One region of the Lysinibacillus sp. UBA5990 genome, then DNA from elsewhere that is predicted to be linked to it. Evidence: predicted binding sites of a transcription regulator. Region 1 holds the regulator's gene; the other holds the start of a gene.
What was found. The regulator LexA, encoded in region 1, represses DNA repair genes until DNA is damaged. The targets are predictions, from matches to a motif close to CGAACATATGTTCG.
Positions count from the first base shown of each region.

Region 2: the regulator LexA is predicted to act here: its motif matches at 3,207-3,220, upstream of ruvA (Holliday junction branch migration protein RuvA).

Region 1 is NZ_DJAY01000015.1:280,978-296,298, forward strand. Features, by position in the region: gene B3D94_RS13845 (DUF2339 domain-containing protein) at 1-92, shown strand, start outside; gene B3D94_RS13850 (prepilin peptidase) at 353-1,105, shown strand; gene B3D94_RS13855 (gamma-glutamyl-gamma-aminobutyrate hydrolase family protein) at 1,140-1,862, shown strand; gene lexA (transcriptional repressor LexA) at 1,967-2,584, opposite strand; gene yneA (cell division suppressor protein YneA) at 2,676-3,065, shown strand; gene B3D94_RS13870 (YneB family resolvase-like protein) at 3,062-3,727, shown strand; gene def (peptide deformylase) at 3,746-4,324, opposite strand; gene B3D94_RS13880 (GNAT family N-acetyltransferase) at 4,455-4,982, opposite strand; gene B3D94_RS13885 (DUF896 domain-containing protein) at 5,173-5,406, shown strand; gene tkt (transketolase) at 5,532-7,526, shown strand; gene B3D94_RS13895 (response regulator) at 7,711-8,343, opposite strand; gene B3D94_RS13900 (sensor histidine kinase) at 8,318-9,358, opposite strand; gene liaF (cell wall-active antibiotics response protein LiaF) at 9,355-10,038, opposite strand; gene B3D94_RS13910 (PspA/IM30 family protein) at 10,151-10,789, opposite strand; gene B3D94_RS13915 (ABC transporter permease) at 10,805-11,161, opposite strand; gene sirA (sporulation inhibitor of replication protein SirA) at 11,504-11,929, shown strand; gene B3D94_RS13925 (YneF family protein) at 12,029-12,247, shown strand; gene B3D94_RS13930 (S-ribosylhomocysteine lyase) at 12,610-13,080, shown strand; gene B3D94_RS13935 (alpha/beta hydrolase) at 13,130-14,101, opposite strand; gene B3D94_RS13940 (acetyl-CoA C-acetyltransferase) at 14,308-15,321, shown strand, end outside.
Region 2 is NZ_DJAY01000011.1:325,440-340,760, forward strand. Features, by position in the region: gene pheA (prephenate dehydratase) at 1-109, shown strand, start outside; gene B3D94_RS09065 (thiol-disulfide oxidoreductase DCC family protein) at 131-523, shown strand; gene B3D94_RS09070 (transcription repressor NadR) at 598-1,131, opposite strand; gene B3D94_RS09075 (LysM peptidoglycan-binding domain-containing protein) at 1,273-2,283, shown strand; gene B3D94_RS09080 (phosphotransferase) at 2,318-3,151, shown strand; gene ruvA (Holliday junction branch migration protein RuvA) at 3,263-3,883, shown strand; gene ruvB (Holliday junction branch migration DNA helicase RuvB) at 3,902-4,906, shown strand; gene queA (tRNA preQ1(34) S-adenosylmethionine ribosyltransferase-isomerase QueA) at 4,924-5,964, shown strand; gene tgt (tRNA guanosine(34) transglycosylase Tgt) at 6,022-7,167, shown strand; gene yajC (preprotein translocase subunit YajC) at 7,429-7,692, shown strand; gene B3D94_RS09110 (polysaccharide deacetylase family protein) at 7,786-8,625, opposite strand; gene B3D94_RS09115 (DUF421 domain-containing protein) at 8,791-9,426, shown strand; gene B3D94_RS09120 (putative polysaccharide biosynthesis protein) at 9,423-10,940, opposite strand; gene B3D94_RS09125 (post-transcriptional regulator) at 11,034-11,342, shown strand; gene secDF (protein translocase subunit SecDF) at 11,689-13,956, shown strand; gene B3D94_RS09135 (methyl-accepting chemotaxis protein) at 14,058-15,321, opposite strand, start outside.

The sequences.
Region 1 (15,321 bases):
TATCGGCCCTTGATTTATTAATTAGAGCTGTTCTATTTATAACAATTGGTGGCATTGGCATGCTGTTGTCAGGTAGGTTACTGAGGAAATGAATTGAAGGGATTCCAATTATTTTTGGAATCTCTTTTATATTGTGCTAAACTGATAATACTCTTACTCTACTCCTTCTTTCTTCGTACCGTATGACTTCAAATCTTTTATGAAATATTCTTCAAATACATCACTCATTATCTATGTTCATTGCTTTGAATAACATTCGTTACGTATATTGCCGAGCAAGAATACAATATTTATATGGATAGGCGCATCATACTTATTGTATGGGCGCCTATTGGTTTAGGAGGACATAAATTTGGAAATGGCTTATACAATTATCATTTTTTTAGTTGGTATAGTCTTTGGCTCTTTTTATAATGTAGTTGGCTTACGTGTGCCGCGGAAGGAGTCTCTTGTATATCCTTCCTCATATTGTATAAACTGTCAGAGACAATTGTCGGTTCTTGATTTAGTGCCAGTATTGTCTTATCTCTTTTTAAGAGGAAAATGTCGAGGCTGTGGCTATAAAATTTCTTTTGTATATCCAGCGATAGAATTGTTGACTGGGGGATTATTCGCCCTTGCTTATTTTGAGCTAAACTGGAGCTTAGAATTTATAGTAGCCTTATCGTTCATCTCATTGTTAGTCATTATAGTTGTTTCAGATTTTACTTATCTGTTAATTCCAGATAAGATTCTTTTATTCTTTTTGCCTTTTTTGGCCATAGGACGTGTACTGTCACCTTTAACACCTTGGTGGGACAGCCTAGTGGGTGCACTCGCTGGTTTTGGCATATTATATAGTATTGCGGTTTTATCGAAAGGTGGAATGGGAGGAGGCGATATTAAATTATTCTTTTTAATTGGCCTCGTTCTAGGTATTATTCATACGCTGTTGACTTTATTTTTTGCTGCTATCATTGGTATGATAGTCGGAATAGTTGTCTTATTAAAGCGTAAACAGGGAAGAAAAACACCTATTCCCTTTGGTCCATCTATTGCATTAGCCGCTTCTATTGTTTATTTCTACGGAGATTCGTTCATCAATTGGTATTTAGGTTTTTGGTAAGTGTTTAATCTTCAATTTTATGGAGGGGAATCAAGTGAAGCCGATTATTGGAATTACAGCTTTTGTAGAAGATGATTTATCAGCTCATTTAAATGCTGCTTACAGCAAAAGTATTATTGAGGCGGGCGGTATCCCCCTCATTATTCCGGTAGGTGTGGAGGAAGATGCTGCTCAAATTTTAGCCCTTACTGATGGCTTATTGCTATCGGGAGGCTATGATGTACATCCTTTTCTATTTGGAGCGGAGCCTTCACCAAAGCTAGGTAAAATTCATCCAGCTAGAGATGCCGTGGAATTAGCATTAATTGAGGCTGCATTTGTACGGAAAATGCCTATTTTCGGTATTTGTCGGGGTATCCAAATACTAAATGTTGCATTAGGTGGGACGTTATATCAGGACATTGATAGTGACCATTATAGTACGAAGCTGATCAAACATATACAACAAGCTGGTAGGTCAGTAACGACGCATTATGTACAAATTATTGCGGAGAATTTATTAGCGACTATTCTGGAACAAGAGAAAATCGCCGTCAATTCTTTTCATCATCAGTCAGTGAATGTACTAGCGGAGAATTTAAAAGTTGCAGCGAAATCCAGTGATGGCATTATTGAAGCAGTGGTGCATGAGGAATTACCATTCTGTTTGGCTGTCCAGTGGCACCCAGAGGAATTAGCTATAGCGGGAGATCAGCATGCACAAAAGTTATTTGCAGCTTTTGTTGAAGCGAGCTTGAAATTTAAAAAAGAGGCATAGAGAGATCATTAAAAAAAGAATCCAATAGATTGTGGATTCTTTTTTTGCGTAAAAAAGAGGATACATGCTCAGTGAAGGAACACAATCCTCAAACTCTCATTTAATTAATGTACACGGCGATAAAGACCAACAACTTGTCCCAAAATTGATACTTGATCAACGATAATCGGTTCCATTGATGAATTTTCAGGCTGTAAACGGAAATGGTTTTTTTCCTTAAAGAAGCGTTTTACAGTAGCTTCATCCTCAGCTGTCATGGCTACAACAATGTCTCCATTATTGGCGGTTGACTTTTGCTTCACAATCACTAAATCACCATCTAAAATTCCCGCTTCAATCATCGATTCACCCATAATTTCTAGCATGAATAACTGATCCTCACTCGTGCCATATGTATCTGGCAGTGGGAAATACTCTTCAATATTTTCGATAGCTGTAATAGGAGAACCTGCTGTAACCTTCCCTACAAGTGGTACATGGATGACATGTTGCTTTTGGATGGATTCTTCAGGCTCAAGAATTTCAATAGCACGTGGCTTTGTTGGATCTCGACGAATAAAACCCTTTTGTTCTAACCGAGCCAAATGACCATGAACAGTTGAACTTGAAGCAAGTCCAACAGCTTCCCCGATTTCACGGACTGATGGCGGATACCCTTTAGCTCGTACCTCGTCTTTAATGAACGCTAGAATGTCCTCTTGTCTTTTCGATACTTTTTTCATGATTGCTCACCTCTTTTTTCTAATATCATTCTTCTTATTTGATAGTATAACAGAATGCGAACACGTATGCAAACATAGGTTCGAAAAGTGTTTGACAAAAACGTTTGTTCGCTTTATTATGAGAACATACATTCCGAACAAACATTCTAGAAATGAGGTTATTATGATGACATGGTTAAAGAAAAATACACATATCACTATATTATTAGGTGCTTGTTTACTCTTCGCAAGTTACCTTTACATCACTGATCCGGGGGATGTTAATTACGCTGAAATTCAAATCGAACATGGGGATAGCTTGTGGTCGTTAGCCGAACAATACCGTGGTAAAATGAGTAAAGAAGATTGGATTAAGCTTGTCAAATCAGAAAATGAGTTAGCAGATATTAAAATCGTGGCAGGTAAATCTCTAGTCATTCCAGTTTTGAGTGATCAAGCCAGTCCCATCAAAACCATTGAAATTGCGAGAAATGAACAATGAAAATTAATCAAATGACGGCTGTTGTCTATTGCCGAGTAAGTACTGAAAAAGAAACGCAAAGCTCCTCATTAGAGCGCCAACAAGAAGAATTAGTGCGCTATGCTAAAGAGCAAGGCTATGAAGTAAAGGGTGTTTTTAAAGATAAACATAGCGGTTATGATGTTGAACGCGAAGGCTTACTTGAAATGCTTGATTTTATAAAAGAGAAGGAAATAAAAGCTCTTTTTGTACAAGATGAAACTCGTATAGGTCGTGGAAATGCAAGGATGGCAGTATTGCATTTATTACAAAAATCAGCAACAGATGTTTATTCAATGCGTGACGCAGGACCAGTCCAATTAAACGAAATGGATACGATGCTACTAGAGATTTTAGCAATTGTAGAGGAATATCAACGTAGAATCCATAATGCGAAAATCCGCAGAGGGATGCGACGTGCTGTTGAAAATGGCTATCGCCCTGAAAACAACCTATCCAATCGTGGCAATCCAAATGGTCAGGAACGGAAGGAACTCCCTGTTGATGAAATTGTGAAGCTACGTAATCGTGGTTTTACCTTTGAAGAAATTTCCATTACGCTTAGAGGACTAGGCTTTGAGGTAAGTAAGGCAACGGTACATCGCCGATTCCAAGAGCATCAAGAAAGATTAGCGGGCAAATAATATAGCCCGCTAATTTTTTTAATACAAGCTTTCTATAATAACATTTTGGGGTAGTTGAAAAGGATTATCTTTATTCATTCGATCATAAAACATAATACCCTTTAAATGATCGATTTCATGTTGTACAACGATAGATTCATAGCCTTTTAAAGACATAATAAATTCCTGTCCAGCAATATTATAGGCTTTTACTTTAATTCGTTCATATCTTGGTACAAAACCGTGAACAGGTCGATTAACAGACAGACACCCTTCTCCCTCAGGCAAATAGATCATATTTAAAGAATGGCTCATTACTTTTGGGTTAATGAACATCATTTCGTGTTTTTGGTTGTGATCCTTAAAAAGTACAGCAAACATTCTTTTATCTACGCCAATTTGATTTGCAGAGAGGCCACTCCCAGGACGTAGTTTATACTTTTTTATTAAATTCGGATCTTGGCTGTTTTTTAAATACTGAAGCATAGATAATAATGTATGTCGATCCTCTGAGGGAACTGGTATGGCAACGTCTTGCGTTTGTTTTAGTAATAGGACTGAGTGTTCTTTTACAAAATCTTTCATAGTAATCATGTAATCAGGATGAAATTTTGCCATCGAAAAATACCTCCTCAATAGGATTTCTTCAGAAGTTTCCTCAAGCTAAATTGTATGGTCAGATCATACATCATTGATACAGTGCCTAATAATGTTTATAGGAGCCCATTTTCACGAGTTTAACGTTCTTCTAACCTTCTAATAAATGGCTCCAATCCTCACGTAAGACTGCGTAATAGTATTCGTCCCACCATTCATCCCCATACGGTATACATTTTTTAAAATATCCTTCACGCCTCATTCCGATCTTTTCCATAACTTTATAGGAAGCGATATTTTCGGGCTGACACGTTGCAATAATTCTATGAAGTTTCTTTTCATTAAATCCATAGTCTAATACAGCACGAGCAGCTTCAGAAGCAAAGCCTTGATTTTGATAAGCTGGATTTAGTACCCAACCGATTTCATAAGTATGATTACCGAAACAAGGATGGAAAACAATATGACCAATCACTTGCTCGGAATTATTTGAAACAATAGCAAAATGTTTTGCTTTGTCGTTACTATTTTCTGCAATAAATTTCTTGGCCTGATCTTCATTAAAAACACCTTCAGGCATATAGTGCATCACTTTTTCATCTGAAGTATAGCTATAAACAGCTTCCCAGTCCTGCTCTTGAAATGTTCGAATGAGTAATCGCTTAGTTGTCACGTTCACATGTATGTCCTCCAATGTATAGTTAAATTTTTCCTTCCATATAATATTTATACACTTCACACATCTGGAAGTCATGTATTTTTTTATTTCAACAGCTTGAATTAGGGTTGGTATAACTGCATTTAATGGGAAACCATGCTATACTTTGCATACCGAAATTAATAAGATAGGTACTGAAAGGTGTGTAACTATGTTATCAAAAGAAAAAATTAACCGTATAAATGAACTTTCTGCTAAAGCGAAAAGTGGTCAACTAACGGATGAAGAGGCAAAGGAGCGAACAGCGCTTCGTAAGGAATACTTAGATACATTTAGAGCAACAATGCGTGATACGATTGAAAACGTAAAAGTGGTTGATGCAGAAGGAAATGATGTTACGCCAGAGAAGGTAAGACAAGCGAAAAAAAATAAATTTCTAAATTAATGTGACACAATTCAATAAAGTATGTATGAAAATGCAAATAGTATAACAAAAGCATTGTTTTCTAAAGCAATGTTGACTAAACTGTAGAAGTACAATTATAGGACGAGAAAGGATGTCACAATATAATGACTCAACATGCGGATTTATTAGCAATAAATGCTATCCGAACTTTGTCAATCGATGCTATTGAAAAAGCAAATTCTGGTCACCCAGGTTTACCAATGGGGGCAGCGCCAATGGCTTATACGCTTTGGACAAAACAATTACGCCATAATCCAGCGAACCCAAAATGGTATAATCGCGATCGTTTTGTATTATCAGCTGGTCATGGTTCCATGCTTCTATACAGCCTACTTCATCTAGGCGGCTATGGTTTACCAATGGAAGAAATTCAAAACTTCCGCCAATGGGATTCATTAACACCAGGACATCCTGAATATGGTCATACAGTAGGTGTGGAAGCAACAACTGGTCCTCTAGGACAAGGTATTGCCATGACTGTAGGTATGGCAATGGCTGAGCGTCATTTAGCAGCTACTTACAATAAGCCAGGTCATGACATCGTTGACCACTATACATTTGCATTATGTGGTGATGGTGACTTAATGGAAGGCGTTGCAGCAGAGGCTATTTCATTAGCTGGTCACTTAAAACTTGAAAAATTAATCGTGCTTTACGATTCTAATGATATTTCTTTAGATGGTGACTTAGAAAAGTCATTCTCAGAAAACGTACAAAAACGTTTTGAATCTTATGGTTGGAATTATTTAAAAGTTGCAGATGGCACAGATGTTGATGCGATTAATGCAACTATTGAAGAAGCTAAAAAATCAACTGGCAAACCAACATTAATTGAAGTGAAAACAGTGATTGGTTTTGGTTCTCCAAATAAATCGGGTAAAGCGGATTCTCATGGAGCACCACTTGGTACAGATGAAGTAGTATTAACAAAAGCTGCTTATGAGTGGGCACACGAGCCTTTCCAAATTCCTGCTGAAGTATATGATACTTTTAATGCTGCGGCTGAAGTGCAAGGAGCACAGTCTGAAGAAGCTTGGAATGCGAAATTTACTGCTTATAAACAAGAATTCCCAGAGTTAGCTGCTCAATTTGAACATGCTATGAATGGTGAATTACCAGCAGACTTCGCTTCTGAATTACCAGTGTATGAAGCTGGTAAATCTGTAGCAACGCGTTCTTCTTCTGGTGATGCGATTAATGCTATTGCTAAGAAAACACCATCATTCTTTGGTGGCTCTGCTGACCTTGCTGGCTCAAATAAAACAACGATGAAGGGTGCAGGCGATTTCTCTGCAGACGATTATGCTGGTCGCAACATCTGGTTTGGTGTTCGTGAATTTGCAATGGGCGCTGCTTTAAACGGTATGGCTCTTCACGGTGGTTTAAATGTATTTGGTGGTACATTCTTCGTGTTCTCAGATTATGTTCGTCCGGCAGTTCGTCTTTCAGCATTAATGGGTCTTCCTGTAACGTATGTATTTACACATGACTCGATTGCTGTAGGAGAAGATGGTCCAACGCATGAACCAATTGAACACCTTGCATCATTACGTGCAATGCCTAATTTATCTGTTGTTCGTCCTGCGGATGCAAATGAATCAGCTGTTGCATGGGAGCTTGCCGTTGCATCAGAAAATACGCCAACAGTATTAGTATTGTCACGTCAAAACTTACCTGTTCATAACGCTTCTATTGAAACAGTACGTGAAGGTGTGACGAAGGGTGCTTACACAGTATCTCCTGCTACAAAAGAAGTAGCGGATGCTATTTTAATTGCAACAGGCTCAGAGGTTTCGCTTGCTGTTGAGGCACAAAAAGCTTTAAAAGCAGAAGGCATGGATGTAGCTGTTGTTTCAATGCCATCTATGGACCGCTTTGAAAAACAAGATGCTGCTTACAAAGAATCTGTTTTACCAAAAACTGTCACTAAACGTCTTGCGATTGAAATGGGTGCATCATTCGGCTGGCATAAATATACGGGCTTTGAAGGTGATGTGCTTGCAATCGATAAATTTGGTGCATCAGCTCCAGGTGAAATTGTAATGGAAAAATACGGATTCACTGTAGAGAATGTTGTAGCGAAGGTAAAAGCGCTATAAGATTTTTAATAAATACCGCAACACTCAGCGTACGTATCAATTCGCTGGGCGTTGCGGTGCTTTTTTTTACTATTGGGTGACGTATCACTAAAGGAATGGACAAATACATCCGATGACAATGATCTTCTAAAATATGTCTAATCAAAAAAACTGCATAACCATACGCAGTTTTTTTATGTAGAAATTATTTCGCAAGCCCATTCTGAAATGCATAGACAACGGCTTGTGTGCGATCTTGAACCTCAAGCTTTGCTAGAATATTGCTTACATGTGTTTTAACAGTTTTTAAAGCAATATATAGCTCGTCAGCGATTTCCTGATTGGCTTTGCCTTGTGCCATCAGCAATAAAACTTCCATTTCACGGTCAGTAAGATGGTCGTAAAGAGGTGTATTATTGCCGTGGCGCATACGGTGCATCATTTTAGATGTAACTTCTGGCTCTAATACCGTTTCGCCACCCATTGTTTTACGAATGGCTTCCGCAATTTGTTTAGCATTAGATGTTTTTAATATATAACTCACTGCCCCTGCCTCTAAAGCAGGGTAGACTTTGTCATCATCTAAAAAGCTAGTCACCATCATGATTTTTGCCTCTGGCCATGCGGCTAAAATTTCTGCTGTTGCCTCAGCGCCAGTCATAATGGGCATAACATTATCCATTAAAATAATATCAGGCTTTAGGGCAAGGGCACGCTCAACTGCTTCTTGCCCGTTTTCAGCCTCTCCCACAACTGTAATATCTGGCTGTGCGGATAAGTACGCCGATACGCCGATACGCACCATTTCATGATCATCCACTATGAGCACTTGTATCATTGTCATTGACCTCCTCTTTATGTAGTGGAATTTTAACTTCGACAATCGTTCCTTCTTCAGGGACCGACACAATTTTATATGTGCAGCCAATTTCAACAGCTCGTTCAGCAATATTTTGCAAGCCGTAAGAAGTGGATTTATCTGCCTCTACATCAAAGCCTAAACCATTATCTTGAATGCGTAAAATGGCTAAGTCATCTCGTGCAACAAGCAACAATTCAACCTCACTTGCTTTGGCATGTCGAAGTGTATTAGAGAGGGCTTCCTGGGCAATGCGGAATAGGTGATCTTCTTCTGCTTTCGTTAATGCCATTTCTTCTAGTTCATATTCAATATGGAAGTAAACCTTTTGCTGAAGCTCAATAATTAATTCCTCTAAGCCTTGGGCAAGTGTTTTATTGCGAAGTGCAACAGGTCGTAAGTGTAATAATAATGCACGCATTTCGAGCTGTGCTTGCTGAACTATTTTTTCCACTTGCTTTAAGCTAGTCGCATTTTCGTCATTTTCCGTTAAAGCAGAAAGCAACATGGAGGCCGCAAATAATTGCTGCGACACAGAATCATGTAATTCTCTAGCCAGACGTTGACGTTCAGCAATGATGCGTTCCTGTATAATTTTGTCATGAGCTTCTGCCCGTTCATTGGATAAGCGCTGTAGACTTTTACGCTGTGTATCTATTAATTCACTTGTTTGCACAAGTGCTTTTTTTAATGGTTTCGGAAGGGCTTGCTTTTTAGAAAGTACAAAATCAGGTTCGATTAACTGCTTTACAATTTTTGTTGCTTGAGCCTCTCTGGCACGAGCAGTAATACTAATCCAACTGGCAAAGAGGAAGCTAAGAGCAAATAGGCTGACTACAATAATTCCGCCAAGAGGAAAATTATTGTAATTTTGTCGCCATAAAGGTTCCCAAGTTTTCTCATCAGGATTTCCCCATACTGCAACAAGCAATCCGAATGTAGCACTCATTAAAATGAATAATAAGGTAAATAATCTTGAGATAAAGGCAATCATTTACGCAGCACCTCCAAATCTCCAAGCCATGTTGCAACATGAATAATTAAAATACGTTTTGCATCTTCAGGATTTCCATCAGAAAAGCTAACACTTTCATTTAAAATACGTTGTGGACCCACATGTAAGCAAGTAAGCTCACCAAATAGGGTCGTATAGTGTATACGAAAAGGTATTTCATATGGGATATAGATTTGAACTTTACCGATCCCTTGACGAATCGTAATTAGACTTGTGCCAGCAGGCAAAATCGTTTGAGTCGTATCAACTGTGATATCTCCTGCTAAACGTTGAATTTGCACATCTTGCCATTTGTATGCTTCAGTTGGTGCTGGTATGGTGCCAATTAAGTCATTTTTCGAGGTAGATAGTTTTTCAAAAAGCTCAGCACCAACTATTTTTGGTTCATTTTCTCGTTGTAAGTATTGATAAAGCATATATAAGAGCATAATTACAATGAATAGACGGAGGCTCCACATTGTGAATAATGCAATCGCAATGAAGAATATGCCGGTCCATTTAAAAAAGCGGACTTTTTTAGAAAAGCTTAAATAAAGCAGTACGGCCCCAATCAATAAACAAAAGGCGCCACCATTATTAAAAATAGTAAGCTCCACAAAAACGAGTAAAAAGAAGCATAGTACCCAAAATGTGAGCTTATTTGTAGTGAAATTTTGCAAGAGGGTCACCCTTCTTTCTACTAATAGTATAAAAGAGGGAATGGGACCCTCTGTTTTAAAACGTGAAAGAATGCGCCGGTTAGAGTTGGCGCATTGCTTCCATTATAACATGTTATTTATTTTCAATTAGCAGTGGAGAGCTTTCCTCTGAAGCTTTTTTTTCTAATTGTGCCAATCTTGCTTCAAATGTTGTAACTTCATGATCTTTGTCAATTTGATAAGCCAATTTATCAATATAAGCTTCCAAATCTTCAAAATTTGTTTTATTGTTTTTGGCAATCATACCATCCATTTGATGATGGGCACGAGTGACGTTTTCTTTGCCCATTAACTGTAATTGACGAACTTTCATGTCTTTAATTTTATGTTTCATGGTTTCGAATTTACGCTCTAGCTCGAAATATTCACGTGTACTTGCTTCAATACTCGCTTGTAACGTATGATTACGGGCAGTGTAAGCTGTCACTTCATCCGTTGCGAAATCAATTAAATCTTGCTCGCCACTAGTCTGAGCTAATGTCAGTTGAGATTCACGTTTAGCAAGTAAATCTGCATTTTGTTGATATTCTTGCTCAAGCTTTTCTTTTAATTGTCCTTGACGTTCTAATAATTTACCTGTTTCTTCCGTTTGCTTTTCAGCTTCACGGATGTACTGGTTTAACATAGCAATTGGATTTTTTTGTTCCTTCTTATCAAATAACTGATGTAAGTCTGCCTCTACTGTGTATCTAAAACGTTGAAATAAATTCATATTCATTCTCTCCTTTTATTTTGTTAAATTTGACCATTCTTTTTCGAAGTTTGTAAATGGATCTTCTTCTTTTTTACTTTCAATTGTTGGGATTTTTACATTTTCGCCATTCCATTTTTTATAAATGACATAGACAATAGCGATTGCTGCAAGACCAATCATTGCAGGAATGTTCGATACTGCTGATAGGATACCGATTAGACCAACCGCAAACCAAAAGATTTTACCGAAATTTGACTTGCTCGCCATGTAAAAATGCATCCCTAGTGCTACAAATAATCCGGAGAATAGTAAGCCTGCCAATGGTCCGATTAAGGCAAGTGCAACACATGCTGCGATAACGCCTCCAGTTAATAAAAGAAATTTTCTCATTTGTTTTAGCTCCTTTCGTTTGTACCTTTATGTTACCTATTTACAAGATTGTCTAAAACGGACTCGAAATTGATTTTCTACTAGGTCTTGAGGCTGAGAACTATCTAGGCTGCAACAAAAGTGGGTTTTTGGCATACACAATGAGTGTATATTGCTTGTTTTCATTGAAAAATAGCAGTTCATTTTAAGAGCTATTTATCATCTGCCATAAAGTAATTTTTAGATCCTAAACTAGAAGCTTTTCGACAAAAATAGAAGATGAAAACTTCCTCCGTTTGACAAATTAACAAGATGGGATGAGCTATACTTATGGAAAATAAACTGAGCGAAGGAGGATTTCTGGTGAGAACCTATTCCATATATAAGATAAAAGAAGAGCATTTAACGTTTATTTTTGGCAGAGAGCGAAAGTTGTTAGAGATGATGCAAGGCTGTGAAGACGCCAATGAGAAATCCTTAAAAGAGCTTGCGTATATATGTGAATCCGTTCGTTTTGATGAAATAGCAGCAATGTTGGAGCATCAACTTGATTCCAAATATGCACATTTAGAAAGAGCTCGTAATGCTTTGTTTTTAGAACATCCGATAAAAGGTAAAATGGCTATTTATTTAGTCGATCGTAAGATTTGTGTTTATTGTGAAGGTTCACGAATGCTAGATTTGGATTTATTTCAAATGCTTGCCAAGATGAGTGAACGATTTATTGCTTTCAATAAACAAGATAATGAATGTGGGTGGTTGAAACCTATGAAGTATACAATGCACTAGGAAATTTCACTACAATATATAGTAACATGCTATCATTTGGTGTATAATGGAGCGTGGAGAGTTTTTTCTCGGTATATTGTAGTGGAGGAGGTTGGTTGTATGCCTACATGGGGCTGGATTATTATCGTAATTATCGCATTAGCAGCGGGAGCGGCACTTGGTTTCTATTTCGCTCGTCAAGCTATGATGAAATATTTAAAAGAAAACCCACCTATTAATGAGCAAATGATTCGTATGATGATGGCACAAATGGGTCGTACGCCGTCTGAAAAGCAAGTACGTCAAATGATGGCACAAATGAATAAATTCCAAAAATAATTGGGGTTTTTAAGGAGCAGCTGGTTAAGGTAACTGGTTGCTTTTTTCATGGAGTCATAATAAGGGGATGTCTCAATAATTTTTGAGACATCCCCTTATTTTTAGTTACGAGAAACGCTCAACCCGTTCATAGCCCTATGTACAACAACTGCCACTCATTTACTCACCGACAATTTCTTTGACAAAAGAGGCTTACAGAAGACATGTATCAGTCTTTTAGAAACAAGAATAAAAAAATCTTACCTCTATTCGTTTGAAATATTCTAGGAAAACATAAAAAAACTAGCAATTTAAAATATTCCCACTAATTTTGAAAAAACTAGCTATAATAAATAGTATTCATAGAAAAGGAGCTGTTAAATATGGAACGCGAAAAGACAAATGTAGAAAGCTTTGATCTAGATCATACAAAAGTAAAAGCCCCGTATGTTCGGTTAGCGGGAGTTAAAGCAGGGAGAAATGGCGATGAAGTGTACAAATATGATATTCGCTTGAAGCAACCTAACAAAGAGCATATGGAAATGCCTGCTTTGCATTCTTTAGAGCATTTATCTGCGGATATTATTCGTAATTATTCTAATCATATCGTTGACTTCAGTCCAATGGGTTGCCAGACTGGCTTCTATGTATCCCTTATTAATCATCAAGATTATGAAGACCTATTAACTATTTTAGAAAAAACGTTTACTGATGTGACAAAGGCGACAGCAGTGCCTGCATGCAATGAGGTACAATGTGGCTGGGCTGCGAGTCATAGCTTGGAAGGAGCACAAGCATTAGCGAAGGAATTTTTAGCGAAACGAGAGGAATGGCATATCGTTTTTGAAGAGTAAATATAGAAAAAACCTTGCGGGAATAATAAAAGCAAGGTTTTTATTTGCGTTAAAAATGGAATGGAATGACGTTGGAGGAGGAAGAATCCCGATTGATTTTTTGGTAAATAAAACTTTCTAAAAAATCATGAATTAAATCTTCATATTCATCCATATTTTCATTAAAGGATTGGGCATGTGCACCAGTATCAAAAAGCTTTAATTTTTTAGGACCAACTTTTTTATTGTAAAGGTCTAGTGACATGGACGCTGGAATAAATGAATCAGGAATACTATGGATAAAAAGTACAGGTTTTTCAATATGGGTCACTGCTTCGGCGGGGGTCACACTTTTGAAGGAGTAGCCGTCCCGGAGGCGGACAAAGAAATCAGCAAAACGGATGGGAATAATAGAGCCATATTTAAATTCAGTTTTGGCAATTTGCTTGAGCAACATGGAAAAATCAGAGAATGCACAATCAGAAATATAAAAATCAGCACCATCTTCTACCGTACCTGCATAAAGTAACATTGTTGCTGCACCCATAGATTCTCCATGAATACCTAGTATTGCATCTTCACCAATCATGGCTTTCACTGTATTAACTACAGCATCAAGATCATTTTTTTCATAGTGACCATAGCTAGTTGTTTTGCCACCAGATTCGCCATGACGCCGATGGTCAAAGATGACCGAATTATAGCCAAGCCTTTCAAATAGCCTAGCGTATTTAACGGAATTGATTTTATTTTCGGTAACTCCGTGACATATGATGATCGTGTTATTGGTTTGCAAAGGCTGAAGCATAATTCCTCGGATCGTATAACCATTAGGAGAATCGATATTTAATTCGCATTTCAAGTTTTTATTGTACCAAGCCTCATCAAAGCGTTTAGCTGTCGTTTCTCGTTCACGAACAAATTCAGGATCTTTTTGTTGAATATACATTAATTTATTGGAAAGCGCGAAGCCGAACAGACCAGTAGCTGCTGCGGCAAGCGTTGTTGTAATACCAGAGAATAAAAGCATCTTCTTTTTCATCATAAAACACCTCCACATGCTGTTTCTTATTTGTAATGTTCCCAACTGAGATTGTTTAAAACACGTCAACATTTTACAATAACTTTGGCAAAACTGCGATTATTTCTATTATCGAAAATCGTCAAAATATTTGTTAAAATATACATATCTGCTAGTAGCATATGCAGCAGTGTTGATTTTTGAACGGGGAAAAGGGGAGAATGGACATGATAAATGAGGTAGTAATTGTGAGTGCTGTACGAACAGCTATAGGCTCATTTCAGGGGATATTAAAAGACGTACCAGCTGTAACTTTAGGTAGCATTGTTATTAAGGACGCTTTAGCGCGTGCAGGAGTAGCAGGGGAACAAGTCGATGAGGTCATTATGGGGAATGTGTTATCGGCTGGTCTTGGACAAAATCCAGCTCGTCAGGCAGCGATAAAGGCTGGTTTAGCGCATGAGGTATCAGCATTAACAATTAATAAAGTATGCGGATCAGGTTTAAAAGCTGTGCATTTAGCAACGCAAGCTATTTTAGCAGGTGATGCTGATATTATCGTGGCTGGTGGCTTTGAAAATATGAGCCAGGCACCTTATGTTTTAAAAAATGCGCGTGAAGGCTTCCGAATGGGTGATCAAAAGGTAGTGGATACTATGATCCATGATGGTCTATGGTGTGCTTTTAATGATTATCATATGGGAATTACAGCTGAAAATTTATGTGATATGTATGAAATTTCAAGAGAAGAACAGGATGCTTTTGCAGCTCGTTCTCAACAACGCGCAGAGGCAGCAATTGCAGCAGGCAAGTTTGAAAAAGAAATCGTCGCTGTTGAGATTCCACAGCGTAAGGGAGAGCCTATTGTATTCGCCAAGGATGAATTTCCACGTGCAGGTGTAACAGAAGAATCTCTAGGTAAGCTCCGTCCCGCATTTAAAAAAGATGGCTCCGTAACAGCAGCTAATGCTTCAGGTATTAACGATGGGGCAGCGGCAGTTGTTGTGATGTCGAAGAAAAAGGCACAAGAGCTTGGTATACAACCAATGGCGATTATTTCAGCCAATGCAAGCGCAGGCGTAGATCCTGCAATTATGGGAACTGGTCCAGTTAAAGCAGTCCAAAAAGCACTGGCAAAGGCAGCAGCAACATTAGATGAAATAGATGTAATTGAAGCAAATGAAGCATTTGCAGCACAATCGATTGCTGTTGATCGTGAATTACGCTTTAATCATGATAAA
Region 2 (15,321 bases), on a different contig from region 1:
TGAAAAAATACCCATGATGCGCGGTGCTATGGAAGAACTTGCTGCGCTAGGTTGCAAAGTAAAGTCATTAGGTACATACTTTACGTATCTTACATCTGACGAAGCATAATAGCTCTAAGGGGGAAATATAATGTGTGGGATCATTTTATTTGATGGTATCTGTAACTTTTGTGATAGCACCGTTCAATTTATTATCAAACATGATCAAGCAGGTTATTTTCAATTTGCGTCATTACAAAGTGATGTCGGTCAAGCATTACTCCAGCAGTTTAGTATATCCGAAAATATAGATAGTGTGATCCTCATTGAAGATGGGAAAGCATATGTTGAATCGACGGCAGCTTTAAAAATATCCAAAAATTTGGAGAAGATTTGGCCTTGCTATTATCTGTTCATTCTGGTGCCTCCAATTATTCGCAATGCATTATATAGACTGTTCGCTAAGCACCGTTATCGTTTATTTGGTACAAAAAAGGAATGTCTTTTACCTACCAATTCACAAAGACAACGATTTCTCTCCTAATAGGTTGAGGAAATGGATGGAGTCATACTCGAATGAAATAATGAAGCACAGTATGAGAAAATACTGTGCTTTTTTTATTGGTCTGTCACCAAATAGCCCTTTTTTTGTAAGGCTTGTTCAATTAATGTTAATACTTCCACAGAGGGGGCTGTAATGACATGAAGATGAATGCCTCCCGTTAGTGCAGATAAGTAATTAGCCTGAGTGGCATTAACCCGTTCGATAAATTGTTTTACCTCATGACGGTTTGACACCATGATAGAGGCTGTTAGTTCGCCATAAATAGGATGTTCAACCATAACATTTTTAACTGTGCCACCACAATCTACAATTGTCATTAGCTCATCTTCTGTTTGCTCAGATGTGTGTATGCAAGGTAATGTGCGTTCAACAGTTTGCTGTAATTGCTCCTGATGCATATAAAGATAACCCTGACTCGTAGCGATAATGGGTTCGTTTCTTGCCTTTAATAAAGTCATATCATTGACGATAACTTGTCTAGAAACATTGGCGAATTTAGCTAAGTCTGTCCCTGTTATAGGTGCTTTACTTTTTTTTAATTGCGCTAATAGCTGCAGTCGGCGTTCCTCGCCTAACATTTTTTTCATATGAGATCACCTCTGCCCGTAATAATGGAAACAGTATTCCCTATAGGTTAGTGTACCATGAAGCATTTCTAACTTGTTGAAATTTTTGTATCCAATTGGAACATTGAACATATGATACCTAGAGAGGAAGGGAGGAAAAAATTGCGTATTCATATTGTTCAAAAGGGAGACACATTGTGGAAGATTGCGAAAGAGTACGGCATTTCGTTTGAAGATTTGAAGCGGCTCAATGTCCATCTTGCCAATCCAGATTATATTGTCCCGGGCATGGAAATTATTTTGCCTGAAAAAATAAACAAAGAGCCACATAGAGAGTCAAATAAAGAAATGCCAAAAAAGGAATCACAAATGCATAAGGAGACACCTAAGGAAGTTCCGAAAAAAGAGGTACAGAGGCCAATGCCTCCACCACCACCAATTGTACCGCCAGCTCCAATGCCAATGCCAGAGCCACAAATGATTCCAATACCTATACCAATGCCTATGCCAATGCAGATGCCACAACAACCGATGTGGGTTCCACAGCCTGTAGAAATGAATTGGCACCAACAAGTAGTCATGCCACAAATAGAGCAAACAGTCACAACACCACCACCAGTACAAATACAACCAGCGCCACCGCCGCCGCCACCACCTGTAGCGAAGCCAATGCCACATCCAATGCCACAACCAGCACCACCGCCAATGCATATCATGCCACATATGCCTGCGGTACCACATTGCTCAAGCTGCCATCAACCAATTTATCATCATCAAATGTGGTGGCCAATGCCAATGCAGCCACAGGCCGAGCAGTATATGATGCCGCAGCAGCCGATGTCCTTTGAGATGCCAGAAAATAAAGTGGGCGAGATGGAAGACTTCTTAGAGTCTACGTCACCATTTTTCCACACGCCTAATCATCAACAAATGCAACCACAATTTAATATGATGCCTGAAATGAACATGGGCAAATCATGTGGCTGTGAAGCACAACCTTGTGGCTGTCAATCACAACCAATGCCGATGCCAATGCCTGCATGGCAAATGGATCCATGTCATTGTCCACCACCACCATGCCCAACGCATTGTCCACCGCCGTGCCCGTCATCAGTAGGACCTTGGATGTCACCGCATTATTTCCCAGGCGGGATGACGCCTTATCGATGGTGAAAAAGCGTATATTGTCGAAGAGGTAAAATCAAATATTTGGAAATATAGATATCGATCGAATACTTATTTTGTCAAACGAGCAAAACAACTAGAGATTGCAGAGAAGGTAAGAACGATTCATCGCCAGCTAGGTCGAATTGAACCTAACCTTATCCTACCATTAGTCCGGAGTGATGATGAGCAGCTCATTGTGCAAGAATGGCAAGAAGGAAGCCATGGAGCCAACTTTGCTCATAAAAAGGATCGGAAGGAATCTCTTGAACTACTAATAGCTTTACATGACACATATAAAAAAATCGCTTGGCAACGCTTGCCTGGCTTGCATACCTATTCACAACTTTTAAAATGGCAAATGCGTCATCTGCGTTTTAAAAGCAGAAGAAATGAGTTCCGGGCTTTCTTAACGAAAGAAGAAATCGATCAAATTTTGCATTATAGTGATAAATCGCTGCAGTTAATTGCCCTGGAGGATGTAGCTGAAAAGGAAATTACACTATTGCACGGGGATGTTGTACATCATAATTTTTTATGGTGCACGGACGGACAATTGCGTTTAATTGATTTTGATTTGGCGCATCTTGGAGAAGCCGATGACGAATATATTTTATGGTTGCATCGGGTACTACCCGCAGTCGATTATGATTTAGCTAAAGTTTTTGGGGAATTACCAGAGCTGAAACGACTTGATAAAAGAAAGCTTCATCGTTTAAAATATCCGAATGAACTATTGCGAGAATGGCTTTTTGCTGTGGATTTGCCACTTGATCAGCAACTAGTATTTTTAGATTATTTAGTACCATTTACTAAACGAGCCCTCACCTATTGGCCAAAACTGTGGTACGATATTGATAGATTTGTGAAGAAATGACCGTCATTTGGCGGTCATTTTTGTCTTGAACAGCGTTTTGGATACTACTTTCTGTCGAGCATTCGTTCGCTATATGCTATAATCGAAGACGATGATTGTGAGGGAATATAGATGTATGATTATTTAAAAGGACTAATTACTCGTATTACACCAGAATATATTGTGCTAGAACAACAGGGGATTGGCTGGCAATTGAATACACCCAATCCGTTTGCATTTCGAACATCAGCGCTTGAACAACAAATTTATGTTCATTTACATGTACGAGAGGACGCACAAATGCTTTACGGTTTCCCGAATCTAGATCAACGTGAGCTGTTTCGTAAGTTAATTTTAGTATCTGGAATAGGTCCAAAGGGGGCACTAGCTATTTTAGCGACTGGCAACCCACAGCAGGTTATTAGTGCGATTGAACGGGAAGATGAAGCGTTTTTAGTGAAGTTCCCTGGAGTAGGTAAAAAAACCGCACGTCAGATGATATTAGATTTAAAAGGCAAGCTAGGCTCTTTATTAGAGACAATTGAACTGCCGAGTACAGAAGATGAACTGCCATTGTTTGGCGTTAATGCTTATAAACACGAATTAGAAGAAGCGATACTTGCTTTAATGGCACTTGGTTATTCTGAAAAGGAGCTCGAAAAAATTCGCCCGCAGCTTGAGGATAACGACAAGCTTGAAACGACAGATGCCTTTATGAAACAAGCGTTACAACTATTATTAAAATTAAAATAAGGAAAGGAGGGAAGAGGCATGTCTGAACGTATGATGGCCAGTGAGGCAAGTGGCTATGATGAACAGTTTGAATTATCTTTACGCCCACAAAGGTTAGCCCAATACATAGGGCAGCATAAAGTAAAGGAAAATTTACAAATTTTCATTGAGGCAGCAAAACTTCGGCAGGAAAGTTTAGATCATGTGTTGTTATATGGACCACCAGGGCTTGGTAAAACAACATTGGCTGCTGTTATCGCAAATGAGATGAGTGTCAATGTTCGCATGACAAGCGGTCCTGCAATTGAACGTCCAGGAGATTTAGCTGCGATTTTAAGCTCACTAGAGCCTGGCGATGTTTTATTTATTGATGAGATTCATCGACTACCTCGTGCCATTGAAGAAGTGTTATATCCAGCAATGGAGGACTTCTGTTTAGATATTGTGGTGGGAAAAGGTCCTGAAGCACGTTCTGTACGACTTGACTTACCTCCCTTTACCCTTGTAGGTGCTACAACAAGAGCTGGTGCCTTATCAGCCCCTCTGAGAGATCGCTTTGGTGTATTATTACGCTTAGAGTACTATGATGATAGTTCTCTTGCTGAAATTGTTGCTCGCAGTGCCCTTTTATTTGAGGTAGAAATTGAGCAAATAGCAGCAATGGAGATGGCGAGACGTTCCCGCGGTACACCTCGAATTGCCAATCGCCTATTGAAACGAGTACGAGATTATGCACAAGTGCTTGGAGATGGTATGATAACGGAGGGTCTTGCAAAGCAAGCTTTAGAGCTGTTACAAGTGGATCCAAGAGGGCTTGATCATATTGACCATAAACTTGTCACGAACATGATTGAGCGCTTTCGAGGAGGTCCTGTGGGCTTAGATACGCTTGCGGCATCAATTGGTGAGGAACGGGTGACGATAGAAGATGTATATGAACCCTATCTCATGCAAATTGGGCTTATTCAACGCACTCCACGAGGAAGAGTGGCGACACATTTAGCCTACGAACATTTTGGATATGAGTATCCCCAACAAACATAAAGAAGGAAGTTTTTTTCATGCGTGTAGAAGATTTTGATTTTGAATTACCAGAGGAGCTTATTGCCCAAACACCATTAGTAGACCGTACAGCTAGTCGATTAATGGTTGTGACACCTGGCTCAAATGAAGTAGAGCATCACCATTTTGCACATGTCTTAGATGAGCTACGTGCGGGGGATTGTTTGGTGTTAAATGATACAAGGGTCTTACCGGCTCGCTTAATGGGTGTAAAAGAGGAGACAGGCGCCCATATTGAGGTATTATTACTGAAGCAATTGGCAGGTTCAGACGAGTGGGAAACCCTTGTAAAACCAGCAAAACGCGTAAAAGTAGGGACAGTTATTACATTTGGAGATGGGTTGCTAACAGCTACTTGTACAGGTGAGCTTGACCATGGTGGACGAACATTTGAATTTCATTACGATGGAATCTTTTATGAAATATTAGAGCAGCTTGGTGAAATGCCATTACCCCCTTATATTCGAGAGAAATTAGAAGACAAAGATCGCTATCAAACGGTCTATGCCAAAGAGCGTGGCTCAGCTGCTGCTCCAACAGCGGGTCTACATTTTACAGAAGAATTATTAGAACAAGTAAAGGCAAAAGGGATAGAGGTTGTCTTTATTACTCTTCATGTCGGACTTGGTACATTCCGTCCTGTTAGTGTGGATTCGATTGAAAACCATGAAATGCATGCCGAATTTTATAGTGTGACGGACGAAGCGGCAGACACGATTAATCGCGTAAAGCGTAATGGTGGTAAGGTAATTGCTGTTGGGACAACCTCCACACGTACATTAGAGACAATTGGCTCTAAATATGGTGGTGAAGTACGACCAGAGCAAGGTTGGACGTCTATTTTCATCTATCCAGGCTATACGTTTACCGTGGTGGATGGTTTAATTACAAACTTCCATTTACCAAAGTCAACACTTGTTATGCTAGTGAGTACGCTAGCCACTAGAGAAACAATTTTAAGTGCATATCAGCAAGCTGTAGAAGAAAAATATCGCTTCTTTAGTTTTGGTGATGCTATGTTTATTCGACCAAAAGAATAAAAAAAGAAATAATCGGAGTACTGTTTTTACTTCAGATCAGAGAGGATTTTTATTTTTATGACACAGCCAGCAATTCGCTATGAATTACTTCATACATGTAAACAAACAGGAGCACGTCTTGGTATCGTGCATACACCACACGGCTCCTTTGAAACGCCAGCATTTATGCCAGTTGGGACACAAGCAACGGTTAAAACGATGTCTCCTGAGGAATTAAAAGAAATGAATGCCGGTATTATCTTATCCAACACGTATCATTTATGGCTTCGTCCAGGCAATGATATCGTCAAGGAAGCAGGCGGACTGCATAAATTTATGAACTGGGATCGACCAATTTTAACAGATTCAGGCGGTTTCCAAGTATTCTCGCTAAGTAAGTTCCGCAAAATTGAGGAGGAAGGCGTTCATTTCCGTAATCATCTTAATGGAGATAAATTATTCCTAAGTCCAGAAAAAGCGATGGAAATTCAAAATGACTTAGGCTCGGATATCATGATGGCCTTCGATGAATGTCCACCGTATCCTGCAACACATGAATATATGCTGCAATCAGTAGATCGTACAACACGTTGGGCAAAACGATGCAAAGAAGCTCATAATCGTCCGGAAGAACAAGGGTTATTCGGAATCATTCAAGGCGGTGAGTACGAGGATTTACGCCGTCGTTCTGCAGAAGCATTAGTGGAGTTAGATTTCCCAGGCTACGCTATAGGAGGATTATCTGTTGGAGAACCAAAAGATATTATGAACCGTGTACTTGAGTTCACAACACCGTTAATGCCAGCAAATAAACCTCGATATTTAATGGGAGTGGGTTCACCAGATTCATTAATCGATGGTGCCATTCGTGGTGTTGATATGTTTGACTGTGTTCTGCCAACACGTATTGCCCGTAATGGTACACTGATGACATCAGAAGGTCGTTTAGTCGTTAAGAATGCAAAATATGCTCGTGACTTTGGGCCGATTGATCCGAACTGTGATTGCTATACATGTAAAAACTATTCACGTGCTTATATTCGTCACTTGATACGCACAGAAGAAACATTCGGTATTCGTTTAACGTCTTATCATAATTTACATTTCCTGTTAAAGTTAATGGAACAAGTACGTGAGGCAATTCGTCAAGATCGCCTAGGTGATTTCCGAGAAGAGTTTTTCGAGAAATATGGCTTTAATGGACCAGATGCCAAAAACTTTTAACCGATTACTTTTGTAGGGATAATAAAGTGAGGTATTTTTCCATGAAAAGGACATTAGAAATCCTCTAATGTCCTAAATAACTAGCCATAGTATGGACAACTCATTCAAAACTTTGTAAAAAGTGAATATATCTAGCAAAATATTGTCAATCATAGAAAAAATATTAGTAAATGAGAAAATTTTTGGGCTTGTCCATCGCTTTTTAATGGTGGAATAGTCTATACTAAAAAAGTGAGATTTGGAAAGGGGGCAAGAAGTATTATGGATCAATTATTAGGCTTAGCACCAATATTATTAATGTTCGTTGCTATGTGGTTTATCTTAATCCGTCCAGCTAAAAAAAGACAGCAGGAAACACAAAATATGCAAGGCAGTTTGCAACGTGGAGATAAAGTCATTACAATTGGTGGCATGCATGGTGTCATTGATGCAATCGAGGACACAGCAGTAACATTAAAGATCGCTGATAATGTACGTGTTAAATTTGACCGTCAAGCAATCGGGCGAATTGAGAAAGACGTTTAATCATTAAAAGGAAAAAGGCTTACAATAGGCATAGCTATATTGTAAGCCTTTTCTTATGAAGTTGAAGCAGAAGGGATAACTTCCTTCTGCTTCTTATTTCATTGTATTTATTTTATGAATTAATTCGGCACCTGAATCATTGCCATTTACAATGATTCTACTCAGTGTAAATAATCCATCACCTTTTTTGACATTTTTATTTTGAATGACAAAGCCCATTTTAAAGCCAGCCTCCCGCGCTATTTTAATGGTAGTTGCAGATTGAATACCGTATGGATAGCTAATGGCGATGGGCTCATAGCCTAATTTTTCTTTAATTATGTTTCTGGAGTGAATAAAATCATCTTTGACTCTTGCTTCGTACTGCTCTTGACTTTCTAATTGTCCATTCAAATAGCTTGGACCGTAAATGGCACCATTCATTCTACCGAATTTTGAAGGTAATTTATAATGCGAGTCCCAAGTATGGCTTTGGATCGTTATATAATCCTGCATTTCTTTTAATTGATCCCAGTTCATTTTGGCAATTTCATGTGGATAGGCAATTTCTTTGCTTGTGTCAATAATTCGACTTGCAATAACAAAGATTTCTGCATGTAGTTCATATTTTTTCAAAATCGGATAAGCCATTTCATAATTGCTGAGATAGCCATCATCAAAAGTAATCAATACAGGCTTTTCGGGTAATTTGATTTGGTTCGTTAAGTAATCATGTAATTGTTTGACTGAAATCGCATGATAACCTTCTTCCTTCAGTGCTAGCATCTGTTTATCAAAATTAGTGGGTGAAATAACCGTATTATTGTTTATATTGTCCGCTAAATGGTGGTACATAAGAACGGGTATAGTTTGTTCTTGATATCCATGAGTAGGAAATGGATGCGTGAACAGAACGATATAAACAACAACAAAAGCAATTATTTTCCGTATCATTTTCTCACCTTTGCTGTTTATAGTCTTAAGTATGTCGTTCATTATATTGTGTACGAACAACTATGGACTATTCCTTGAATAAAATCATTTTTCAGCAATATCTCACCATTAATCTGTATAAAAAATAAAAATAAGGTCACCTTGATATTATGGGGGTGTATTTTAATGGAAGAATATTTCCATATTATTTTTAGAACCTGTTTTTTATATGTGTTTATCATCATCGTCTTTCGATTAATGGGTAAACGAGAAGTGGGTGAGCTATCTGTCATTGATTTAGTTGTATTTGTATTAATTGCAGAAGTGGCTGCTTTTGCATTAGATGATTATAAAAATCCTCTATTTAATGCTATTCTACCCATTATTATTTTGCTCTTCATACAAATATTAAGTGCTTATTTATCGTTGAAGTTCAAGAGAATTCGTGACTTAGTTGACGGTGATCCAGCGTTACTAGTGAAAGACGGTGTGATATTAGAGAGCGAAATGCGAAAACACCGTTATAATTTGGATGATTTATGTCAGCAATTGCGAGAAAGTGGTATCGCCTCTGTCTCCGATGTTGCTTTTGCTTATTTAGAACCTTCGGGTAATCTTTCCGTTTACAAAAAAGATGAAAAACCATTTGTTTATCCATTGATTATTGACGGAGATATTCAAGAAAGACATTTATTAACTATGCATAAAGATGTGGAATGGTTGAAGAATGAACTAGCTAAAAATAATATTACAGATAGTGAGACAGTGTTTTTTTGTATTTGGGAAGACGAGCGACTGTATATCCAATTAAAAGAAAGCTAAACTTTCTTTGCTAATTTACGGATATAGCGGAAATCCGTTATACGTAATTGATTTGTAAATAATAAACTTGTAAATAGTAAAAATAATGTGACAAAGCTATTTAAAATAAATGGTAGTGATAGTAATGGCATAAGGAAATACTGGGCGACACAAACGGCAATAAAGCAACTATAAGGTACGACAAACATTCTAAAGCCTGCTCGTAAGTTTTTCCGTTGTCTAACAGTTGCGATATGCAAGAAAGACGTTAGTAAAACGCCAAAGCCAATAGCTACCACAGCTCCTTTTTCTTGGATACCAGGCTGAGAGGCAAGTACAAACATAACAAATAATTTTCCTAGGCCACCATAAATGGAGTTCATCATCGCAGCCCGAGCTTCGCCAATCGCCTGAAGGATGGAGTGCAAAGGGCTTTGAATATAATAAAAATAAAAAATGGGTGCTAAAATTTTTACGTAACCACGATTTTCTTCTAAATGGAAAAGCTTCATAGCCAATTCATCACCATGTACAAAGAAATATGTAGCGGCAAAACAGCCCACTAAAGAAGATAATCGTAGGGAAACCGAAATCCGCTCCTGTAACAAAGGAGTATGCTGACGAGCGACGGCATCACTAACAGCTGGAATAAGAACAATCGATAAAGCTGTTGACACAAACGCAGGAAATAGCAGTAATGGCACCAACACACCAGAGATGACACCGTATAGAATGGTAGCTGCAGATGCAGTTAATCCTGCCACTGTTAAAGCTTTCAAAAAGATGATTGGTTCTAAAAACCAAGTGAAAGAACCAAAAAGCTTACTGCCTGCGGAAGGTAGTGCTATACGGAGCATTGGCGATGAAGGATAACCTTCGATTTTTGTCTTGCGCGCAATTAGTTTCTTTTTTGAAATTATATAATGCAGCCATAAATAGAGGAATGCTACTACCTCTGCAGCAAGTGTAATACCCATTGCGGCAGCTGCCGTCACAGCAGCATTATTATAGTTAGCCACATATGGAAGCATTAGCGTAATAAAGCTAATACGTACAACTTGTTCAATCATTTGTGACCATGCGGTCGGTGTAATTTTAGCGATTCCCTGTAAATAAGCACGTAATAAACCAGATCCTACTGATACCGGTACGGCAAAGAGTGCAATCCATAAGGTGAAGGTTGTATGTTCATTATGTAAAAGTGTCGTAGAAATATATGGTATGGTAAGTGCAACGAGTGGCATAAAAACGATCATGCCAATAAATGACCAAAGAATGGCAGTACGCATGACGCCAAATATGCTTTCGCGTTTATTTTTAGCTAGTAATTCTGCCACAATTTTAGCTACAGCAATAGGTAGTCCAAGTTGAATGAGTGAGATGAAGAAAATAAAAGCTGGATAGACGGTCATATAAATGCCGACTGCCTCTTCACCAGCAATTCGCATAAATTGCATTCTATAAAAGAAGCCAAAAAGTTTAGATAAAAAAATGACAAACATTAAAAATAATGTACCCCGTACAAAAGAACTCATGCCATCCGTCCCTTCTCAAGCCGCAAAAATTCATTTACACTATTTGTATGCAAGCATGTCTTACGTTACGACTTTGATTGGAGATGATTCAAAATGAGTATGCAATATGAGCAACTATTTGAAAAAATTCGTCCTGCAATTGATAGTAAGATAGCAGAGTTCAAGTATTTTCATTACGATGCTATAACGGCAGAAGAGCTTTGGCGGTACTGTGTTGAAAAAAAATGGCGTAAAAAGAAAGTAGATCAACTACGCTTATATGAGGTGATTGCTACCATATTCTCGGTATCACCATCTGATATCGTCTCATTTAATCAAGTAGAGTTTTTACAAAGTGATAATTGGTTTGAAGAACTGAATACAGAAGAATTACAATTACTGCTTGGTCCAGTCAAAACATAAATTACGATGTGTCAAATCTTGCAAGAATTCAAAGAAACCTATATGTGTTGAATTGACACCAAGCGCAACCTGTTTCATAATAAGTGTGTTGCGCTTTTTTTATTTTGAAATACTGTATACTTACATAAACCTCCCATGCGATATTACTTGCATTAGGAAGGCTAGTACCTAATAATACAAAGATAAACTTGCGCGTTATGAACGAATGAAATAAGTGAAGCTACCTTTTTGAGACACAGGTAACATGATTCTAATGAAAAGGAGGATTAATTGTTTCAAAAGGTATTGCTAGTTACTTGTTTGGCGTGTAAGGACAACCCTTACACCATTTCGAGGAGGATTTTCAATGAAACTAAAAAGTCGTATAGTTGCATTCCTATTAATTCTTGTGCTTTTGGTAGCTGGAATTAGTACGACTGTAAACGGCGTCTTAAAGGACATTAAGCTTGGTCTTGACTTACAAGGCGGGTTTGAGGTGCTTTACGAGGTAAATGAATTAAAAGAAGGACAAAAAATCACACCGGAAGTTGTTACAGCAACATCAACTGCGCTTGGTGAACGTGTAAATACTATGGGGGTTAGTGAACCGAGCATTCAGGTTGAGGACAAGAATCGTATTCGTGTTCAATTAGCAGGTGTTGAGGATCAGGAATCCGCACGTAAATTATTGTCTACGTCTGCAAATTTAACATTCCGCGATGTCGATGATAATTTATTATTGGATGGAGACGATTTAAAGGCAAATGGTGCTAAAGACTCCTTTGACCAACAAAATCGTCCAATTGTTTCTTTAACATTAAAAGATGCGAAAAAATTTGCTGATATAACAAGTAAAATTGCGGCGAAACCTGCAGGCCAAAATTTATTAGTTGTATGGTTAGACTTTGAAGAGGGTGTTGATTCCTATAAAGCAGAGTCGCAAAAAGCAAAACCACGATATGCATCTGCAGCAACGGTTAGTCAAACATTAAATACTACAGACGTTATGATAAGTGGTAATTTCTCTGTTGAAGAAACTAAAAATTTAGCAGATATTTTAAATGCTGGGGCACTACCTGTAAAGCTTGATGAAATTTATTCCACTTCTGTTGGTGCTCAGTTTGGTGATGCAGCACTGAAAAGTACTATTTTTGCGGGTATTGTCGGCGTAGTAATTATTTTCTTATTCATGTTATTTTACTATCGTTTACCAGGCTTTATTTCCATCATTACACTTGTTGTATTCACTTTCTTAGTCTTGGTTGTATTTGATTGGATTAATGCCGTATTAACGCTTCCAGGTATTGCTGCCATTGTGCTTGGTATAGGGATGGCTGTGGACGCCAACATTCTAGCAGCAGAACGTATTCGTGAAGAGCTTCGAGTAGGCTATTCTACTAAGCAAGCCTTCCAAATTGGGTCTAAACAATCTTTATCAGCCATTGTGGATGCACAATTGACAACTTTATTAGCTGCTGCAGTACTGTTTCAATGGGGAACAAGCTCTGTTAAAGGATTTGCTACAACATTAATTATTAGTATCCTACTGAGCTTCTTAACAGCAGTTTGGGGTTCTCGCGTCCTATTAGGGCTACTTGTTAATAGTGGTTATTTCAATAATCCAGCATGGTTTGGTATTGCAAAGTCCAAACAGCACAGTCTGGATGAAAATATTGGTACACTTGATTTATCAACGAAATTTGATCGTTTCGATTTTGTTCATAACCGTAAGAAATTTTATACATTCTCCTTAGCCATTTTAGTGGCTGGGTTAGTGGTTATAGGTATTTTCCGCCTAAATCTAGGTATTGATTTCTCAAGCGGTACTCGTGTCCAAATTGAATCTGATCAAACCTTAACAAAAGAAGAAGTATCCACGTATCTAGATAGCATCGACTTTTCATCAGAAGATATCATACTCTCTGGAGAGAAAAGTAATACAGCAGTTATTCGCTATAAAGATGACCTATCACAAGCAGAAATTTTAAAATTCAAAAAAGAAGCTGGCGAAAAATATGGCCATGAACCAGCTGTAAGTACCGTATCGCCAACAGTTGGTAAGGAACTTGTAAAGAATGCCATTAAGGCATTGTCTATTGCAGCACTTGGAATCATCATTTATGTAGCAATTCGCTTTGAATGGCGTATGGGTATTGGAGCAATTGTTTCATTATTGCATGATGTATTCTTAATTGTTGCTGTCTTTAGCTTCATGCGTTTAGAAGTAGATATTACGTTTATTGCGGCTGTGTTAACAATTGTTGGTTACTCCATCAATGATACGATTGTTACCTTTGACCGTATGCGTGAAAACTTAGATCGTTATGATACTATTAATGATCGAGAAGTATTGGCGAATATTGTAAATAAATCACTACGCCAAACAATGGGACGTTCTGTTAATACAGTCTTAACAGTTATTATTGTTGTTATTGCTTTATTAATTTTTGGTGCACCATCTATTCAAAACTTCTCGATCGCGTTATTGATTGGTTTAATTACAGGTATGTATTCTTCCATCTGTATCGCAGCTCAAATCTGGTATTCATTAAAAATTCGTGAAATGAAAAAATCAGATGGACAGCTACACAAGAAAGAGAAAAAACAATGGGGTACGGACGAACCTACTGTATAATTTAAATGGGCAGGGTAGAAAACAAATTGTTTTCTATACCCTGCTTTTATTATGCAAAAAAAAATCTGCTAGCTTTCTGAAAAGCAGCAGATTTTCTTTTTTTATATTTTAAATTGTTGAAGTAATGTTTGTAGTTGCTGAGCATGTTGACTTAACTCCTCAGCGACCGCGTTCACTTGCTGCATTGTTGCGACTTGTTCATCAACAGACTCTCCAATTATTTGTGAATTGCTGGCTGATTGATTTGATACGCTAGCTATTTCCGTGACAGAGGCAGCAACCTGTTCAGCACTGGCGGAAATTTCCTCGGATGTAGCAGAGATTTCTTCAATTTGCTCAGTAAATGCAGTCACGGATGATGTGATAGAGTAGAAAGCATCTCCTGCCTCATGAATTTTGTTTACGCCGTCTTTGACAGAAGCTAGACCATTATCGACGGCAGCTGCAACATTGCGTGTATCTGTCAGAATTTCTTTTGTAATGGCAACTATTTGATTGGCAGATTGATTAGATTCCTCGGCAAGTTTACGTACTTCATCAGCTACTACCGCAAAGCCCTTACCGTGTTCCCCAGCTCTTGCCGCTTCAATTGCCGCATTTAATGCCAGTAAATTTGTTTGCTCTGAAATGGCCGTGATGACGGCTGTAATTTGTCCAATTTCTTCTGATTGTTTACTTAATTTTTCGGTTAATGTAGCAATTTCAGAGGTAGCCACAGAAATGATAGACATTTGTTCTTTCGCTGTGGAAATGGTTGTTCCTCCTGTTTGTGCGAGCTGAGTCATACTTTCTGCATTGGAATGAAGGCTTTGTGTCGCTTCTGCAATGCGTTGGACACCGGCTGCTGTTTCATCCATTGCTACGGCACTTTGCTGTGAAGCACTGGCGGATGAAACGATATGTGTTGAGTTTTCTTGAATTCGTTGTGCAATATCATCAGAAGTTGCCGTCACTTCCTCCGTGCTAGCAGACAACTCTTCAGAGACAGCTGATAGGTGGGAGGCACTATCTTGGATGTTTGACATTAATCCAGTTAGATTGTGCTTTAACGTATTGACGGCCACAGCTAGTGTACCAATTTCATCTTTGGATTGGTGAGTCAGCTCATCAATCGTTAAATCTCCTTTTGCTAATGTATCAGCCGCATCAATAGCCTGACGCAATGGCTGAACAATCGAATTTTTAACAAAATACATAAAGTATACGCCAATAACGATACTAGCTAATAGTAGCGTGATGGAAATAATAATTGCTCTTGCAACCGTTTGATTAACTTCAGCATCAACCTTTTGAAGCTGTTCATTATGATACTCTAACATTTCCTTCGTCAATTGGAAGATTTCTTTATTATCTTTTGTCACATCA